Regions from separate parts of the Rossellomorea sp. NPDC077527 genome, predicted to be linked through region 3. Evidence: riboswitches for the same ligand, from Rfam matches in the RefSeq annotation. Region 3 holds a riboswitch; each other region holds the start of a gene.
What was found. Region 3 has a riboswitch for cobalamin ahead of ACIGG7_RS16075 (ABC transporter substrate-binding protein). Riboswitches for the same ligand answer to the same signal wherever they lie in the genome.

Region 1: linked by a shared signal. The riboswitch ahead of metE (5-methyltetrahydropteroyltriglutamate--homocysteine S-methyltransferase) and the one ahead of ACIGG7_RS16075 (ABC transporter substrate-binding protein) in region 3 are both predicted to bind cobalamin.
Region 2: linked by a shared signal. The riboswitch ahead of ACIGG7_RS12080 (ribonucleoside-diphosphate reductase subunit alpha) and the one ahead of ACIGG7_RS16075 (ABC transporter substrate-binding protein) in region 3 are both predicted to bind cobalamin.
Region 4: linked by a shared signal. The riboswitch ahead of ACIGG7_RS04750 (acyl-CoA thioesterase) and the one ahead of ACIGG7_RS16075 (ABC transporter substrate-binding protein) in region 3 are both predicted to bind cobalamin.

The regions. Positions count from the first base shown of each region.
Region 1 is NZ_JBITVL010000002.1:896,455-900,871, reverse strand. Features, by position in the region: gene thiC (phosphomethylpyrimidine synthase ThiC) at 1-1,257, shown strand, start outside; gene ACIGG7_RS09735 (hypothetical protein) at 1,235-1,432, shown strand; SAM riboswitch class I at 1,528-1,636, shown strand; cobalamin riboswitch at 1,705-1,889, shown strand; gene metE (5-methyltetrahydropteroyltriglutamate--homocysteine S-methyltransferase) at 2,047-4,320, shown strand; gene ACIGG7_RS09725 (hypothetical protein) at 4,363-4,417, shown strand, end outside.
Region 2 is NZ_JBITVL010000003.1:432,365-436,781, reverse strand. Features, by position in the region: gene ACIGG7_RS12095 (hypothetical protein) at 1-68, opposite strand, end outside; gene ACIGG7_RS12090 (SurA N-terminal domain-containing protein) at 187-957, opposite strand; gene ACIGG7_RS12085 (VOC family protein) at 1,486-1,896, shown strand; cobalamin riboswitch at 2,050-2,230, shown strand; gene ACIGG7_RS12080 (ribonucleoside-diphosphate reductase subunit alpha) at 2,372-4,417, shown strand, end outside.
Region 3 is NZ_JBITVL010000004.1:322,381-326,797, forward strand. Features, by position in the region: gene ACIGG7_RS16065 (adenosylcobinamide amidohydrolase) at 1-111, opposite strand, end outside; gene ACIGG7_RS16070 (FecCD family ABC transporter permease) at 108-1,166, opposite strand; gene ACIGG7_RS16075 (ABC transporter substrate-binding protein) at 1,129-2,094, opposite strand; cobalamin riboswitch at 2,214-2,412, opposite strand; gene msrA (peptide-methionine (S)-S-oxide reductase MsrA) at 2,635-3,168, shown strand; gene ACIGG7_RS16085 (hypothetical protein) at 3,224-3,382, shown strand; gene ACIGG7_RS16090 (phytoene desaturase family protein) at 3,428-4,417, opposite strand, start outside.
Region 4 is NZ_JBITVL010000001.1:930,653-935,069, reverse strand. Features, by position in the region: gene ACIGG7_RS04770 (flotillin family protein) at 1-222, opposite strand, end outside; gene ACIGG7_RS04765 (DUF1761 domain-containing protein) at 406-774, opposite strand; gene ACIGG7_RS04760 (AraC family transcriptional regulator) at 788-1,720, opposite strand; gene ACIGG7_RS04755 (zinc ribbon domain-containing protein) at 1,753-2,007, opposite strand; cobalamin riboswitch at 2,089-2,278, shown strand; gene ACIGG7_RS04750 (acyl-CoA thioesterase) at 2,431-2,904, shown strand; gene ACIGG7_RS04745 (hypothetical protein) at 2,936-3,190, opposite strand; gene ACIGG7_RS04740 (hypothetical protein) at 3,202-4,206, opposite strand; gene ACIGG7_RS04735 (ABC transporter permease subunit) at 4,199-4,417, opposite strand, start outside.

The DNA of each region.
Region 1 (4,417 bases), on a different contig from region 3:
ATTCCAGCGAATATCAATCATCCTGAATGTGAACCGATGATCATTGGCCGGCACTTTCATGTGAAAATCAATGCCAATATCGGGAATTCCGCTGTATCATCCTCGATTGAAGAAGAAGTGGAGAAGATGACATGGGCGACCAGGTGGGGTGCAGATACGATCATGGACTTATCGACAGGGAAAGATATTCATACGACACGGGAGTGGGTCATTCGGAACTCCCCTGTTCCTGTAGGTACTGTACCAATCTATCAAGCTCTGGAAAAGGTAAACGGGATAGCAGAGGATCTATCATGGGAAGTGTACCGGGATACGCTCATCGAACAGGCAGAGCAGGGGGTTGATTATTTTACCATCCATGCGGGAGTGTTGTTGAGGTATATTCACCTCACCGTTGAACGTACGACGGGGATTGTGTCACGGGGAGGTTCGATCATGGCACAGTGGTGCCTGGCTCATCATAAGGAGAACTTTCTTTATACCCATTTTGAAGATATTTGTGAAATCGCAAAGGCTTATGATATTTCGATTTCACTAGGGGATGGATTAAGGCCGGGATCAATCGCGGATGCGAATGATGAAGCACAATTTGCTGAGCTTGAAACATTGGGAGAGTTAACACAAATCGCTTGGGAGCATGATGTACAGGTGATGATTGAAGGGCCAGGTCATGTGCCGATGCACATGATCAAAGAAAACGTGGATAAGCAAATGGAGATCTGTCATGAAGCCCCTTTCTATACATTGGGACCATTAACGACCGATATTGCACCGGGGTACGATCATATTACTTCTGCCATTGGAGCAGCGATGATCGGCTGGTTCGGTACCGCGATGCTGTGTTATGTGACACCGAAAGAACATCTGGGGCTGCCGAATAAAGACGATGTTCGGGAAGGTGTAATTGCGTACAAAATTGCCGCTCATGCGGCTGATTTAGCGAAGGGGCATCCAGGGGCACAAATAAGGGACAACGCCCTTTCCAAAGCACGATTCGAATTTAGATGGAATGATCAATTCAATCTCTCCCTGGACCCTGAACGGGCAAGGGAGTATCATGATGAAACCCTCCCTGCCGAAGGGGCAAAAACCGCCCATTTCTGTTCCATGTGCGGACCGAAGTTTTGTTCTATGAAAATCTCCCATGATATCAGGGGAATGAAAGACGGCGCTCTAGAGTCGCAGACTGAGAGGGAAAAAGGGTTGAAAGAAAAGGCGAAGGAGTTCGTTGAAAATGGATCAAACCTCTACCGATAATCAAGGCTCTCATATCCTCATGCTGAAGAAAGAAATGTTGATTCTGCATGAGAGGATCATGGAGCTTGAGAAAGAAGTGAAGGGAATTCAGGCAAAGTGCAGGCATGTCTTCTATGAAACGCCAGCCGCCAGGAACTGCATCAAATGTCACTATGCAGAAAGTACGTACTATTAGGAAAGCATACAAGGGTGAGAATTTCTTTTGACAGCCGATCGTTCCCGTGCTACGATAAATGTTAATTTCCGAATAGTAAAAATATAAGCGTATAACTCTTATGTAGAGAGGTGGAGGGACTGGCCCTGTGAAACCCGGCAACCGTTCGATTTTTGTTGAAAAGGTGCTAATTCCTGCAAAGCCTCAGGCTTTGGAAAATAAGAGGGGATTCCACTAAATATGAAGCCCTCTCTTTCTTTGATTGAGAGGGCTTTTCTAGTATAAGGACAATTAAATAGACAAATGCAATAGGTGCTGAGTTTTACTCAGCTAAGAGGGAAGACCGGTGAAAATCCGGCGCGGTCCCGCCACTGTAATGGGGAGCAACTTATCACACTACCACTATTTCATATGAAATGGGAAGGGGTAAGAAGCGACGATCCTGAGTCAGGAGACCTGCCTGTTGTATGCACTTATGCTCTACGTGGATATAGAGAGGGGTGAGGAATGCGTGTTGAGAAAACCGGTTGGTCTCGACTCTAGTTAAGTATGCGTATGAATCTCTCTTTCATTTGGAAGAGAGATTTTTTTGTTGGGACAGGATAATCATTTTAAACAGATGGGAAGTGTGATGATTGAGTAAGGTTATGAGTTCGAACTTAGGGTATCCAAGAATAGGGGAAAATCGTGAATGGAAAAAGGTATTGGAACAATATTGGTCCCATAAGGTGGACGCAGAATCGTTCGAGAAACAAATGGAGAACATTCGTCTCGAGCATGTGAAGAAACAGAGGGATCAGGGAGTGGATTTGATCCCGCTTGGAGACTTCTCGTTGTATGATCATGTACTGGATACTGCGGTGATGTTCGGAGTCGTTCCCGAAAGGTTTGACTATCAAGGTGGGAAAGTATCTCTGGATACGTATTTTGATATTGCAAGGGGGACGAAGGATTCCCCAGCATCAGAAATGACGAAATGGTTTAACACCAACTATCATTATATCGTCCCGGAATTTTCCGGATCTGCACCTGAGCTGGTGGAAAATCGACCGTTGGCTTTTTACCGGGAAGCGAAAGAAAAGCTTGGTATCAAGGGGAAGCCTGTGATCATTGGACCATTCACATTTGTGAAATTGTCTAAAGGGTATGATGAAAAAGATGAAAGCGCACTTGTGGAAAAATTGGTCCCTCTATACGCTCAAGTCTTAAAGGAATTACAGGATGAGGGAGTAGAATGGGTGCAGATGGACGAGCCGATTCTATGCACCTCGATCTCCAAACAAAAGGTAGAACGCTTTAAAGAAATCTATGGAACATTAAAGCAAGCAGCTCCCCATGTGAAGGTGATCCTTCAAACCTATTTTGATCGCTTGGACCACTATAAAGAGGTGACGTCCATACCTGTGGACGGGATCGGAATGGATTTTATTCATGACCGGGGAGAGAATTGGGAGGCACTGCGGAAGAACGGGTTTCCTGAAGATAAAATTCTCGCTGCCGGGGTGGTGGACGGCCGGAATATTTGGAGAAGGAATCTTGTTGACGCCCATTCATTTGTATCTTCATTGGCCGATTATGTAGCGAAGGACCGGTTAATCATTCAGCCGGCATCCAGCTTGCTCCACGTACCGGTAACTGTGAGGCAGGAAGATGCGTTAGATAAAGTTCTTAAAAAGGGAATGTCATTTGCTGATGAAAAATTGAAGGAAGTGGCTCTCCTTGCGAAAGCGCTAGGAGAAGGAGTGGGGACTGTTGAGAAAGAGTTAGAAGAAAGTGTGAATTCCATTGCTGCCCTTCATGAATCAGCTGGCAGCACCAGAGATGTACTTGAAGAAGGTTCATCGAATGTCAGGAGGATCTCCCCTTATTCCATTCGTAGAAAAGTACAACCCAAACTCCCCCTTCTTCCTACTACTACGATTGGGAGCTTTCCTCAGACCAGTGAAGTAAGAAGACAAAGAATGAAGTGGCGCAAGGGTGAGATTGGGGATGACGTCTATCGGCAATTCATACGCGGAGAAATCAAGCGGTGGATCGATATTCAGGAGGAAGTCGGATTGGATGTGTTGGTCCATGGTGAGTTTGAACGGACAGATATGGTAGAGTTTTTCGGTGGGAAATTGGATGGCTTCCAGTTCACCACTTTCGGGTGGGTCCAGTCCTATGGATCGCGTTGTGTGAAGCCACCCATCATATATAGAGATGTGAACTTTATAAAACCGATGACAGTGGATGAAACGGTCTATGCCCAGTCGTTAACCGACAAGCCCGTCAAAGGGATGTTAACGGGGCCGATCACCATTCTGAACTGGTCGTTCGTAAGGGAAGACCTATCACGCTACACAGTGGCAAACCAAATTGCCCGATCTCTGCGCAAAGAAATTGAATCACTTGAAGAACAGGGGATACGGATGATCCAGGTGGACGAACCGGCACTCAGAGAGGGATTACCTTTGAAGAAGGAACGTTGGGATGAATATTTACAGGCTGCTGTCCATTCATTTAAGTTAGCTACTTCTTCTGTACAAAATGAAACCCAAATTCATACGCATATGTGTTATTCCGACTTTGAAGACATCATGGAAGCAATCAGCGATCTTGATGCCGATGTCATCTCAATCGAGACGTCGAGGAGCCATGGTGAATTAATCAACATATTTGAAGAATGCACCTACGACAAAGGGATAGGATTGGGTGTTTATGATATACACAGTCCCCGTATACCCGAGTGTGAGGAAATCATCACGCATATTAAGCGTTCTTTAAAGGTGTTAGATCCAACACAATTTTGGATCAATCCTGATTGCGGCTTGAAAACGCGGGGGATTGCAGAAACCATTTCATCGCTTAAAGTGATGGTGGAAGCAGCGGAACATGTTCGGTCAGAACTTCTCGTGAAGAATGAATAAGAACATGCGTCATAGAATGGAACATCATGAAAGGAGCCAAATATGTCCTACGTAGCCATCGGAAGAATCATACAGGTATACAATGAGCGATATCCTC
Region 2 (4,417 bases), on a different contig from region 3:
TCGTGCTGATCAAGAATGCTTTCTTCTTGAGCTGCGTTCTCAGGGTTACGATGTATTTTCTTCATCATAATGGCTTATCCTCCTTAAAATCGGTTCTTATACCATACCCTCGTTGCAGAGGAGGAAACCACCATACTAGGTGTTTAAAAAAAGAAAACCGCCTTATGCAGGCGGCTTTCTGATTGATTAAATTTTCACATCAATTTTAGCATTTTTCTTTAAATCTTCCACATGTTGAACTAGTTTTTCTTGCTTTTTCTGTTGTTCAAGCTGAGTCTTGATCTGTGGTTTTACATCTTCAAATTTCGGTGCATCTTTTGCTTGTTCCTTACCTTGTTGGCTTGCATATTGATCATAAAACTTCTTCATTTCATCTTCAGTTACTTCATCGACCTTGATTTCTTTATCAACATAGGTTGTATATTTAATATTTTCAGCAATTTGAGTTTTCAGCTCGTCCATTGTAAATCCGGCTTTTTTCATGGCTTCTTCGAATTGCTTGTCATCTTTGTACTGCTTTTTCACTTCTTCAAGCTGTTTATTAATTTCATCATCCGTCGCTTTATAGCCCTTTTCTTCGGCCTGTTGCATGAGAAGGGTTTGTCCGATCAGGCTGTCGATGGTCTGGTCTTTAATCTTCTTAACAGCATCTTTACTTGTCGGATCCTGTCCCATTTGTTGATACTGCATTTGGGATTGACTCAATACGTTGTTGAAATCTTCACCTTTGATTTTTTCGTCGTTGACAATCGCTACGACCTTATCTTTTTCAACCTTTTGTTCATCCATTTTCTTTTGCATTTCTTCCATTTTCTTGGCTTGCTCTTCTTGAGCCTTTTTGTCGGTTGCTTCTGTCTTCGCTTTATCGTCAGCTTTTTGGCTCTCCTCGTCCGAACCGCAAGCGGCTAATCCAATTGTTAATAATGCTAATAGTAAAGTCGTTAATAGTTTCTTCATAATAGACTCCTTTCAGAACTAAGGTGTGATTTCCAAAAAAATCACTTAATGCGCATTTTAAATGAAAAACCCATAAAAAGAAAGTATTTAGGCTAAAACGTATTGATTGTAATAACGATGAAACACAGGGAAACTAGCTTAACCCCTTAGAGGGACTGTTATGTATCCGATTACAAAAAAGAAACCACCTCCATATAAAATGATGACATTAAAAGATTATTACATGTTAGCATGAAAAAAAGAGGTTGTTTAAATCGAGATTCCTCCATTTAAACAACCTGTAAAAAATATTGGGGACCAAAGAATACTGTCAAACAACCTTCCATTTGAATTATAGAGAGAACGGGGTATTATCTCAACCAACAGATAGGAAGGTGAGGGGGGAACAGTGTTCATTTGAGGTCTTAATCGCATCTCCTTCTGCTCTTTTCGTGGAAAATAATAATTATAAGCATAATTCAAAGGGAAGGGATTTTCTTCCTTTTGTAGAAAGGATAAAAGTGTAAGTAAAATAAAAGGAGAGAGTTTATGAAGCAACTAGTAAGAGTGGGGACGACATACATACCAGTGAGCGATGTTCAGAAGGCAAGTATCTGGTACCAGGAAAAGTTAAACGCAAAACTGAACTACGAGGATGAGGATAAAGCGATCGTAGATCTTGCTCATCAGAGCATCTTTTTGGTCGGTTCGTTAGAGGGGGAAAGCAGTAATTTTCAGGATAGGTATCAAAATAAGCGTTTTTCTTTAACGTTTGAAGTGGATGGAATCAGTGATTTGAACGAAATGAGAGATCATTTGCTTCATCAGGGAGTAGTGACAGGGGAGATTGAAGATAGAGGCCATAATGGACTTAATTTCGTTTTCAGTGACCCTGATGGAAACTTATTTGACGTGTGGAGTGAATTGAGTCCCAAGTTCAAAAAAGCTTTTAAAGTGTAAATAAGGTTAACGTTCATGCTTGACTCCCGTATCGTTGACGGGTGATACTAATAAATGTTTAATAGATTCCTCTTGTTTTTCATTTTTAAATCGTATATGATAATGAATAACACAACATTTTGTGTTCTTTTGTATTTCGATAACTATATATTGATTATAACCTGTGAATAAGGTGTCTAATAAGACTTAAAAGGGAATCCGGTGAGAGACCGGAGCTGTCCCCGCAACTGTATGTGCCGACGAAATAAGGAAACTGCCACTGTCAAATAGATGGGAAGGCCTTAAAGTAGAGTGAAGCACAAGCCAGGAGACCTGCCGTATTTATCACGTGTTATCTTCTTCGGGAATTGGGAGGATAAAGCGAGGATTGAAATAGCAGAAGTCTATTACTATCTCCGTCTATTTAAAGCCCATCCTTTTTGAAGGATGGGCTTTTTTTACTCCTTCCCCACTTTATAAAATGGGAGGAATTTTCATGTCAATCACGTTAAATGAACAACAAAAAGAAGTAGAAGTGATATTGGACAGTCTGCAGAATCGGTTTCCTGATCTTTATTTCAAGGAATTTAATGAAAAGATTTTAATATATGCAAATCAACAGACGGACTTCACCAAAGAAAGACTCTATCATTTCATGATTTTGACAGCAGTTGAGCGTATAACGGCTCATGAGCCGGATTGGACTTACGTGGCGGCAGCATTATATATCAAGAGTTTATATGAGAAACTTGCTTTATCAAGGGGAGGGGAACTATACGGATCATTCTATCATTTGGTTAAAGATTTGACCGCAAAACAATTATATTCCAAGACTCTGCTTGATTCTTACAGCAAAGAGGAATTGGACTATTTGGGTTCGATCTTGGATGATACAAGGGATTCTCTTTTTACTTACATAGGAATTGTCACTCTGACCGAGAGATACTTAACCAAGTCCCATGACGGAATGGTTCTTGAGTTGCCTCAAGAGAGGTTCATGATTATTAGCATGACCCTCATGATGAATGAACCAAAAGAAAAAAGGATCAGATTGATAGAAGAATCTTATTGGGCTCTCTCCAATCTTTATATGACGGTGGCAACCCCAACCTTTGCGAATGCTGGAAAGAGCCATGGCCAGCTATCCAGTTGCTTCATCGATACAGTGGAAGATGATTTAAGAAGCATTTATGACAGCAATACAGACGTTTCTACCTTGAGTAAAAATGGGGGAGGTCTTGGGATTTATCTAGGGAAAGTAAGAAGCCGAGGCAGCGATATAAAAGGATTTAAAGGAGTAAGCTCTGGCGTTATTCCCTGGATGAAGCAGCTTAATAATACAGCGGTTTCCGTCGATCAATTGGGGCAGCGTCAAGGAGCGATTGCCGTCTATCTGGATATATGGCATAAAGATATTTTTCCATTCCTTGATACACGGTTAAACAATGGGGATGAAAGGCAAAGGACTCATGACCTGTTTACAGGAGTTTCTATACCAGATTTGTTTATGGAACAAGTTGAGAGTAGAGGGGACTGGTATTTATTTGACCCGCATGAAGTGAAGACAGTCATGGGGTACTCCCTAGAGGATTACTATGACGAAAGAGAAGGAGAAGGATCTTTTCGTGAGAAGTACCAGGAGTGTATAGCTCATACGTCACTTTCGCGGGAAGTGGTGCCGGCCATTGAAATTTTTAAACGGATTATGATTTCCCAGCTCGAAACCGGAACGCCATATATGTTTTATCGGGATACAGTGAATCGTCTGAATGCAAATTCTCATAAAGGAATGATTTATTGCAGTAATCTGTGTACGGAAATCGCCCAGAATATGAGTGCGACCGTAATGGAAGAAGAAGTGATTCAAGATGGTAAAATTGTCACCTATAAGTCACCGGGGGATTATGTTGTCTGCAATCTTGCCTCTATTTCCTTAGCCAAGACGTTGATGGATGATGAGCTGGAACGGGTTGTATCGATCGGAGTAAGAATGCTGGATAATGTGATCGATTTAAATGAACTTCCAGTCCTGCAGGCCCAGATAACCAATCAGCGATACAGGGGAATCGGGTTGGGAACATTCGGATGGCATCACCTCCTCGCGTTAAAGGGCTTGAAGTGGGAAAGCAATGATGCGGTCGAATATTGTGATGCCCTTTATGAAGAGATTGCGTACCACACCATTCATGCAAGTCACGAACTGGCAAAGGAGAAGGGGAACTATCCTTATTTTGACGGATCGGATTGGTCTACGGGGACATATTTCTCTAAGCGTGGCTATACGGGTGAACGTTGGGAATATTTAAGAAGGGATATTTCCGAGAGTGGGGTACGTAACGGATACTTAATGGCCGTTGCACCGAATTCTTCTACCTCGATCATCGCAGGCTCAACAGCGAGCATTGATCCGATATTCAGGCTGGAGTATTCAGAAGAAAAGAAAGATTACAAGATTCCTGTCACCGCTCCTGATCTATCGCCTAAAACGACCTGGTATTATAAGACAGCTTATCATGTGGATCAACACTGGAGTGTGGAACAG
Region 3 (4,417 bases):
TCCGTTCGGGCCAAGTATTCCAAAGAATTCCCCTTTTTCAATATGAAAGTTTATGTCTTCCACAACTTTACGATTGTCATATCCAACCGAAACTCCGTTTATCTGGATCATGAAGAAACCCCTCTTTTCTTTAAGAGAATATACGCAAACATCGGCGCACCGATTAATGCGGTAATCACTCCAATCGGAAGTTCAGTCGGAGAAATGACCGTTCTCGAAAGCAAATCGGCAAGAACGAGAAATCCGCCTCCTACAATAATGGAAAGAGGAAGCAAATGTTTGTGATCATGTCCGACCATTCTTCGCAAGAAATGAGGGATGACAAGACCGACGAATCCAATGGTCCCCGATACGGCAACTGCCGCGCCGGTTAGGATGCTTCCCGCAATTAATATGAGAAGCTTTCTTTTATGAACCGAGATACCGATATGACGGGCTTGTTCCTCCCCGAAACTCATTCCGTTCAATTCCTTGCTGTTCAGAAGGAGCAACACTACCCCTAAAAGGAAGAAAGGAAATATGATGGCAATGTAATCCCACCCCCTCATGGATACGCTTCCAAGAAGCCAGCCGATGATCTGCCTCAGCTCTTCTCCTGTAAGTGCGATCATTAAGGAAATCAAAGATCCCAAAAACGAGCTGAAAATGATTCCCGTCAGGATGATGGTTTCGACCTTCATCGTCCTCTCAACTTTTTGTGCAAACCACAATACAAGAAATACGGTGATGATGGAACAAATGATACTGAAAAAGGGAAGCGTAAACTTCCCAATGAACGGAATACTCCAGTGAAAAAATAATGTGATGACCGCACCGACCGATGCTCCTGAAGAAACCCCCAATGTATAAGGATCAGCCAACGGATTTCGCAATAATCCTTGAAAAGAAGCTCCTGCGATAGCTAAGGAGCTTCCAACCAATAGAGCTAATAAGACCCTGGGTAATCTGATGGTATACACGATGTTCGTAAACATGGGATCAACCGTTTCAGGTAAGTCAAATCCAAACCATTTAGAACCGACGATATATAGAATATCCATTGGTGGAATCGAAATCGTTCCAATCGAAATACCTGCCAGAAGAGCTATGACTAAAAATAGTCCAGCCAGTCCGTACGTTACCCCTATTTTATTCTGCAAATACCTCTGGATAGATCGACTTTGCAATTTCCTCTACTCCTTCAACCAATCTTGGACCCGTACGAGTGACTAAATCTGAATGGACGTCCTCAACATCGCTATTCTTAACAGCATTCACTGATTTCCATCCGTCTCTACCCATTACCTGTTCTTTTGGATTTTCACTGTAATAACCATAGGTAGTGATGATTACGTCAGGATTTGATGAGATGACCGCTTCCTGATTTACCTTAACCCATCCTTCTTGATCGTTCATAACATTTTCAGCATTGACCATCGTCAGCATTTGATCGATGAAGGTGTCCTTACCGGGCGAATAAATGTCGGGTGAAGGTGAGACTTCCACATACACGCGTTTCTTATCTGATATATCTTTCGCTTTTTCTTGAATGGTTTTCAGATCCGATTTCATGTCAGAAACGATGGACTCAGCCTGATCCTTCTTCCCGACAAGTGTTCCAATATCTTGAATCGTATTATATACCTCTTCAAAGCTTTTTGCATCGTGAACAATGAATACGTTGATGCCTGCATCTTTCAATTGACTTAACCCTTCTTCTGCCGATTTGGCAGTAGATTCATGGGCAAGTACTAGATCCGGGTCCAAGCTGACGATTTTCTCAACGTTAAACTCCATTCCCCCGATCTTTTCTTTATCCGCTGCTTCTTCAGGATAATTGTCAAAATCGGAGACCCCGACGATTTCTTCGTTTAATCCAAGCTCAAATAAGATTTCAGTATTGCTTGGAATCAATGAAACGATATGTTTAGGTTGTTCTTCCAGTGTAACTTTATGATCCAATGCGTCATTTAGAGATAACGGATACCCTGATTGATCTTGTGTGGTTTCAGCTGTATCCTTTTTATTTGATTGATCTCCATCATCCGTTCCACATGCTGTTAGGAACCCGATGGCTAATAATAATGAAAGTAGTGCTTTGAATGTGTGTTTCATTTCCTTTTCCCCCTGTTCGGATTGGACAGAAAAAAACATCTCCAGTGGACTAGAGATGTTGTGTAAGATGCATAAATAGGGTCTCAACATGCATATTACACCTTTCTATCCGCGTAGATTTGGTGTGAAAAAATCAGGCAGGTCTCCTGGCTCATGGTCATTGCTCGCTGACACCTTCCCATGTATATTTACACAGTGGTATGTTTACAGCTCACTACCATTTACAGTGGCGGGACCGCGTTGGAATTTCACCAACTTCCCTATTAAGAAGCTAAGAAGTATCATGACCTCCGCTTCACCTGATCTTGTAACATATGTAACTGTTCCGTTCAAAAGAATTATACACAAAATCCATTGGATAGGAAATGAATTTTGGTGAATTTGTTGAAAATTGCAGGAATAGCCCGAAAAACGAGTGACATGATTTCGGATAGACAGCTAAGTAAATACATTGTCGCCTTGATTCTTTCGTGGTAAAATCTGTTCATGCAATTGCTTCACTGCTTTAATGGGGCATATATGGTACAGGAGGTTTGCAATATGAGTGAAAACAGAGAAGTCGCTACCTTTGCAGGAGGGTGCTTTTGGTGCATGGTAAAACCGTTTGATGAACTGCCGGGAATTATCGATGTGATATCCGGTTATTCGGGCGGTCATCTTGAGAACCCATCTTATGAGGATATTAAAGCTGGAAACAGCGGACATTATGAAGTGGTTCAGATCACCTTTAATCCTGCTCTTTTTCCTTACGAACGGCTTTTGGAGCTGTATTGGCCCCAAATAGATCCGACAGATGAAGGGGGTCAATTTCACGACCGGGGTGACCAGTATCGTACCGCTATCTTCTATCACAACGAAGAACAAAAACAATTAGCGGAAAAGACTAAGAAAGCGATTGGTGAAAGCGGACGATTCAAGAAACCGATTGTCACCAAAATCCTTCCTGCGTCCATTTTTTATCCGGCTGAAGACTATCATCAAAAGTTCTATAAAAAGAATCCAGATGAGTATAAACAAGATCGTGAAAAATCCGGCCGCGACCAATTCATCGATGATCATTGGAAAAACAATTAATGGCATGAGATCAAGCTCCTTTCGACAAACTAAAAGGTAGAAAGGAGTTTTTTTTATGAAAAAAAATGACAAAAGCAAAAACGATAAAGAGCAGGTTGTGGGATTCGCCGGCCCGGGTAAAGTCGTCAATTTCTTTGACCCCTATCCTGATGAGGAAGAAGAAAATGTGAACAACTCGGATACCGTAGATGACCATTCTTCTGAATGGAAGTAAAACGAAAATAGGTGAGGGCTGAAGGAATTCAGCTCTCACCCTTTTTCATCCAATAAATCGATTCACTTTTATCTGCTCTTCCAGAATCAATTCTGCCGTCAATTGACCTGATAGTGTGACCATGGGAACGCCGCCTCCCGGGTGGGTTGAACCTCCTACAAAATACATATTTGAGAGAACTCTGCTCTTATTTGGTATTTTGAATCCACCATTAAGTTTTCTATCAGTAACCGTTCCATAGATCGATCCACCATTTGCACCATAAAGACTCTGAAGGTCATTCGGCGTGAATGTATATTCGTATTCGATGTGATCTCTCAAGTTGGCAACACCCATTTTCTCCAATTTCTCAAGCACTTTCATGCGATAAGAGTCCTTATACTGAGACCAGTCTTCCCCTTCTCTCAAAGGGGGAACATGTGTCAACACAAAGAGGTTTTCCTTCCCTTCCGGGGCCTGGGTCGGGTCGGTTTTGGATGAAATGCCGATATATACTGTCGGATCGTCCGCAAGCTTTTTCTCATCAAAAATCTGCCTGAACTCTTTTTGAGGATCCTTACTGAAAAAGAAATTATGATGGGCGAGATGATCGTATTTACGGTCAACTCCCAGTAACAATACCAATCCCGAAACGGTTGGCGCATATTTCCCCAGGTCATTGGCTTCCTTTGAAGATTCGTGATAGTCTGCCAACAGGGATTTGTAACACGGGATTGCCTCTAAGTTTGATACGACGATGTCAGCCATCAATTCTTCGCCAATCTTTGTTCTTACTCCATCGGCACGGGTTCCTGAAGTAAGAATGTCTTCCACTTCACAATTCAATCGTACTTCCACACCAAGTTCCTCCAACACCTTTGCCATGGCCTCTGCAATTTTATACATGCCTCCCTTTACATAATGAACCCCTAGTCCTAACTGCACATGAGTCAATTGCGACATAATAGCCGGAGCATGATATGGGGAGGATCCCACATACATGATGAGAAAATTAAATAACTGTTGTAAATGCTTATCTTTGAAGAATCTACGGTT
Region 4 (4,417 bases), on a different contig from region 3:
ACGGATGATCTTCATGGAACGGCCTTCCTGGTCGGTAAATATATTCGATTCCTTTTCAGGATCCCCCAGTTTCGGTCCGGTAATGATCAGTGCCTGATTGGATCTTGCGGTACGATAACGGAACCTCATCCAGAAATAATATGCGATCCCTACAATTGCCGCAATGACCAGTACAGGAATCAAGAAAACGAAAAATCCGATAACACTCAATGATCCTAGCATTCTGACAACCCCTCTCGACATTTTGTTTAAACCAGCATGCTGTCTGATTTAATTTTTAAATAAAAGTGCTAGCTACACTACTATATACGGAGCCCACCCTTAAAAAGTTTCAATTTTTTAGGCGAATATCCTATTTTTATATTTTTATATAAAAATAACCTGAACTTAAAAAAGTTCAGGTTACTACCATAACCACCCATGCAATGCGCCAAGCAAAGTAAAAACGATGAGATGATCTCCGACAGCAATTAGAAACATCCTTTTCGTCATGAGTCCAAATAGGGCATTTTTCAAATAGACGATGGAAATCAACATTCCAACGATTCCTCCAATGAGCGCCCCGGAAGCTAAACCACTTGATCCCGTCCCTTGAACGAGAACTCCAATCAGGGCTGAACTGATGAACGCTACCAAAACAGCCACTACATATTTCACCGGTCCTGTGCCTTCCTGATCTTTCTTTCCAAGAAGGATCGAGTAATAAACTCCTCCGTAGATCATATACAACACGGCCCCTGCTAGAAACGCGGGCAAATTCAAACCTAGGGTCATCCTTATTCCTCCATTATTTGGGTTCAATGGCCAGAGCGATCGCCTTAATGCCACACCTTACATCGAGGGATCCTTCGATGCTCTCTACTTCAACAAGCTCAACCGGATTCCCGAGATACCTAAATCCGCTTTGGGGCAGCCAATAACTATAAAGTTCTGAGTAGCATTCAATCAGCATGCCTCTTTCCTCATAATCGACAGGCTCCGAAAACTCATATATTACATGCTTGCCTCCGGAAAAATGACCAAGTTCCTCACCAAGGGTACCTCGATCTTTAACGGCCAGACGGCATTCATACCTGTTTTTTTCAGGCGGGGTGATGTACGGGTTACTCTTAGGGACTCCGAATATCAGCGGGCTATCGTCCAACAGATCCCTAGCATTCCCCCAATGGTAAAGATCCTGCCAAGTTGCAGGAATGCCTTTGACGTAGGATCCTGTATGGTACCGGTTGATGGTGGAGCACTCTGGTAATTGTGCGACTTTCACATTGGAAAGATCCAGCCATTTAAACTCATTATAAGTCTCTCGATCTCTGGAAGCTTTCGGATTTGTGCTGGAAAGTTTAGATTTCTTGCTATACAGATATTCCCTTGGAAATCGTTCTAAATACGCACCTTCCCTCCAGCTTTTTGGATTGGTATTGAAATAGGCATTGAACGAATAGGTGAAATAAGATAAAGAAGAAAACCCACAATTCAAGGCAACTTCTGTTACTGGTACCCTTGGCTCATAAATCAGCATATGTGCGGCATTTTCCAAACGAAGCCTTTTCACATAGCCGGCTGGCGTCTCGCCGATGAACCCTTTGAACAATCGTTGGAAGTGAAAGGGTGAATAGGTAGAGACTTTGGCGAGCTGCTCTAAAGATAAATCCTCTGTAAGATGTTCATCTATGTATTGTATTACTCTATCAATCTGCGTCTGTTGATCACTATATGTCATGTCAATTCCTCACCTGTACCTTTTAAATCTCCCTACTTCCATCGCTCAAGCTTGTGCATATTCCTCACAAACATCCCTGATAAGAAAGAAGGAACGCCCATTTCAATGCATTTGTTTTTCACAAAGACCTTCATTTCGTCGAGCGTGATATCCTTTTGAGTAAATTCTCCTTGTTGGTAACAATGCTTGCAATACATGGCACTTTCCTCTGAATTTTTTTCCGTTCCTCGATCTTCTACTTTTTTCAGAGGCATACCACAACTTTGACATTTATTGAATTTCTTCATAGCACTCCATCTCCTTTTTACCATTTTACCATAGAGGATGCTCATTCACGGAAGGTGTATGGTAAAATAGAAACGTTCACAATTTAATTATTGCTCGTTGGTGAAAATGATCGTTGGTCATTTTCTTAAAAGGGAAGTTGGTGAAAATCCAACGCGGTCCCGCCACTGTAAGGCTGAGGTTTCATATGGATCCACTGTTTCACGTGAAATGGGAAGGAATATGGAATTGGAGACGCTGAGCCAGGAGACCTGCCAATTCGAGAAGAACACGAAAGTTCCTACGGGAGATAGGAGGGTGTTACGCGAATGAAACGTCTAACAGGGAATCAGAGGATCCCCGACGCTCACTCAGGGTAGCTGCATCTTCTTTTCACAAAGGAGATGTTTTTTGTTTCAACATTATACAATCAGGGAGATGAGAAAATGGAACAAGCTTATTCTGTGGAGCGTTCACGAACCGTACAAACCCGATTGGTATTGCCGCCGGATACCAATCACATGCAAACCATCTTTGGAGGGAAAGTCCTCTCTTATATCGATGAAATCGCGGCGTTATCGGCCATGAAGCACTCAAATTCCGTCGTTGTAACAGCATCGATCGACTCTGTGGATTTTTTATCATCCGCCACGGTGGGCGACGCTTTGAGCCTTGAGGGGTATGTTACATCGACAGGAAGAACATCCATGGAAGTATATGTGAAGGTGTACTCGACCAATCTGCTGACGAATGTCAGAACGTTAACGACGGAATCATTTCTGACAATGGTCGCTGTGGATGAGAATGGTAAGCCGAAACCGGTGCCAAAGGTCATCCCTCAGTCGGAAGAAGAGAAGAGACTTTTTAAGACGGCACCTCTTCGGAAAGAACATAGAAAAAACCGTGCATTGATATTATAAAAAAAACACTCAGATTATTTCTGAGTGTTTTCTATATAAAGTATGGAAAAAGGATGTATATCAGAACCGCAACGGTCATCACGCTAAAGCCTATTGTATAATAGCGACGGCGCTCCTTTATGTTGATGACCACATACATAATGTTGGTAGCGAGAAGGATGAGGGGGAACCATATAGGCTTGTAAGAGTCTGATTGAAATCCCGTATAGATCGAAACAAATCCCGCAAACACAAATAAAAGTACGGATACAATCAGAAAGGCCTTTCCGCCTTGTTTTTCCTTCATACAATCTCTCCTTACTGTTTCAAAGTAAATAGATCCGATGATACCGAGACAGCCTTCTCTCGACGCTCCTCCCCTGCCTTGTTCTTCACCTTGGTTCCTTCCCCTTCAATCAAAGATCTTCTAAGGGTCGCACTGATCGAGTTCACGCATAGGATCAAGATGGCGAATAAAGTCAGTGGGACGACGACAAGCATCGGACGCAGGAAGATCTGCTGAATGTTGATGGCGATCGTCGCTGCCCATTCGTTCGTTTCGGAAAAATATACAGGGATACTTTCCATGATGCCAAAGTTAGCGATCTTCAAGCCGCCAAGACACATATGGAGAATGCCGAGTTGAATAAGTAAAGCCAGAGTTTGGGACACCTGTTCTGAAAATAGCACTATCGAATGCCTTCTGAACTGTGGAAGCAGGTGCTGCTTAAAAAGATGGAATCTTCCTGCCCCCATCGTTCGTGACACCTGAATGAATTCGCTCTTCATAAAGAGTTTCATCTCTTCTCCTAAATAGATTCCGAGAGAGGGGATCGTCACAGCGGCAATCGCGATCACTTGAATGAAGAAGTAACGGTTGGAAGGAAGCACCCCGGAATGAAAAGCACCTTCTAAGGGAACCAGTAACGCAAACACAATAATGACGAGGGGGATGTACTGAAAAGACTCTCCCAGTCCTTTCATCAATCTCCCTACAAAATCTGGGAGGAACGTATACAGAACAGCAAAGAAAAAGCCTAAAACCATCCGCAGTAATGCGATGGCCAAAGCTGCAAAAATAGTATATTTGGCTCCGACCAATAGTAAAAGCAGAAAGTTCCTCCCCAGTTTATCGCTTCCCAGTGGAGGCATTTCACTTGGGGTGAACGGTGGTGCTGCGATTACTCTCCCATTTTCATCGGAGAGATAATCCACAACTTCATCATACCCGGGATTCAATACCGGAACCAGGAAACTGACGGCGATGAAAGCAACAAGGACCAGGACGGGAAGTGCCAATCTTCTGGTCATCCAACTATTCATCCATTTCCCCTCCTTTCAACCATTTTGATAGAATATAAGACCCTATATTGAAAACGACAAAGAACGGGACAAATATAAGAAGCATCCCGAGAAAGAACGCAGAAGGTGAACTTGTCGCCGTGCGAAGCAACGTCTGCATGAATCCGTTAATGTTAAACAGAAGTTCAATGATTAATAGATTAGAAAGCATCAGTAAAAAAATCGGTTTCAG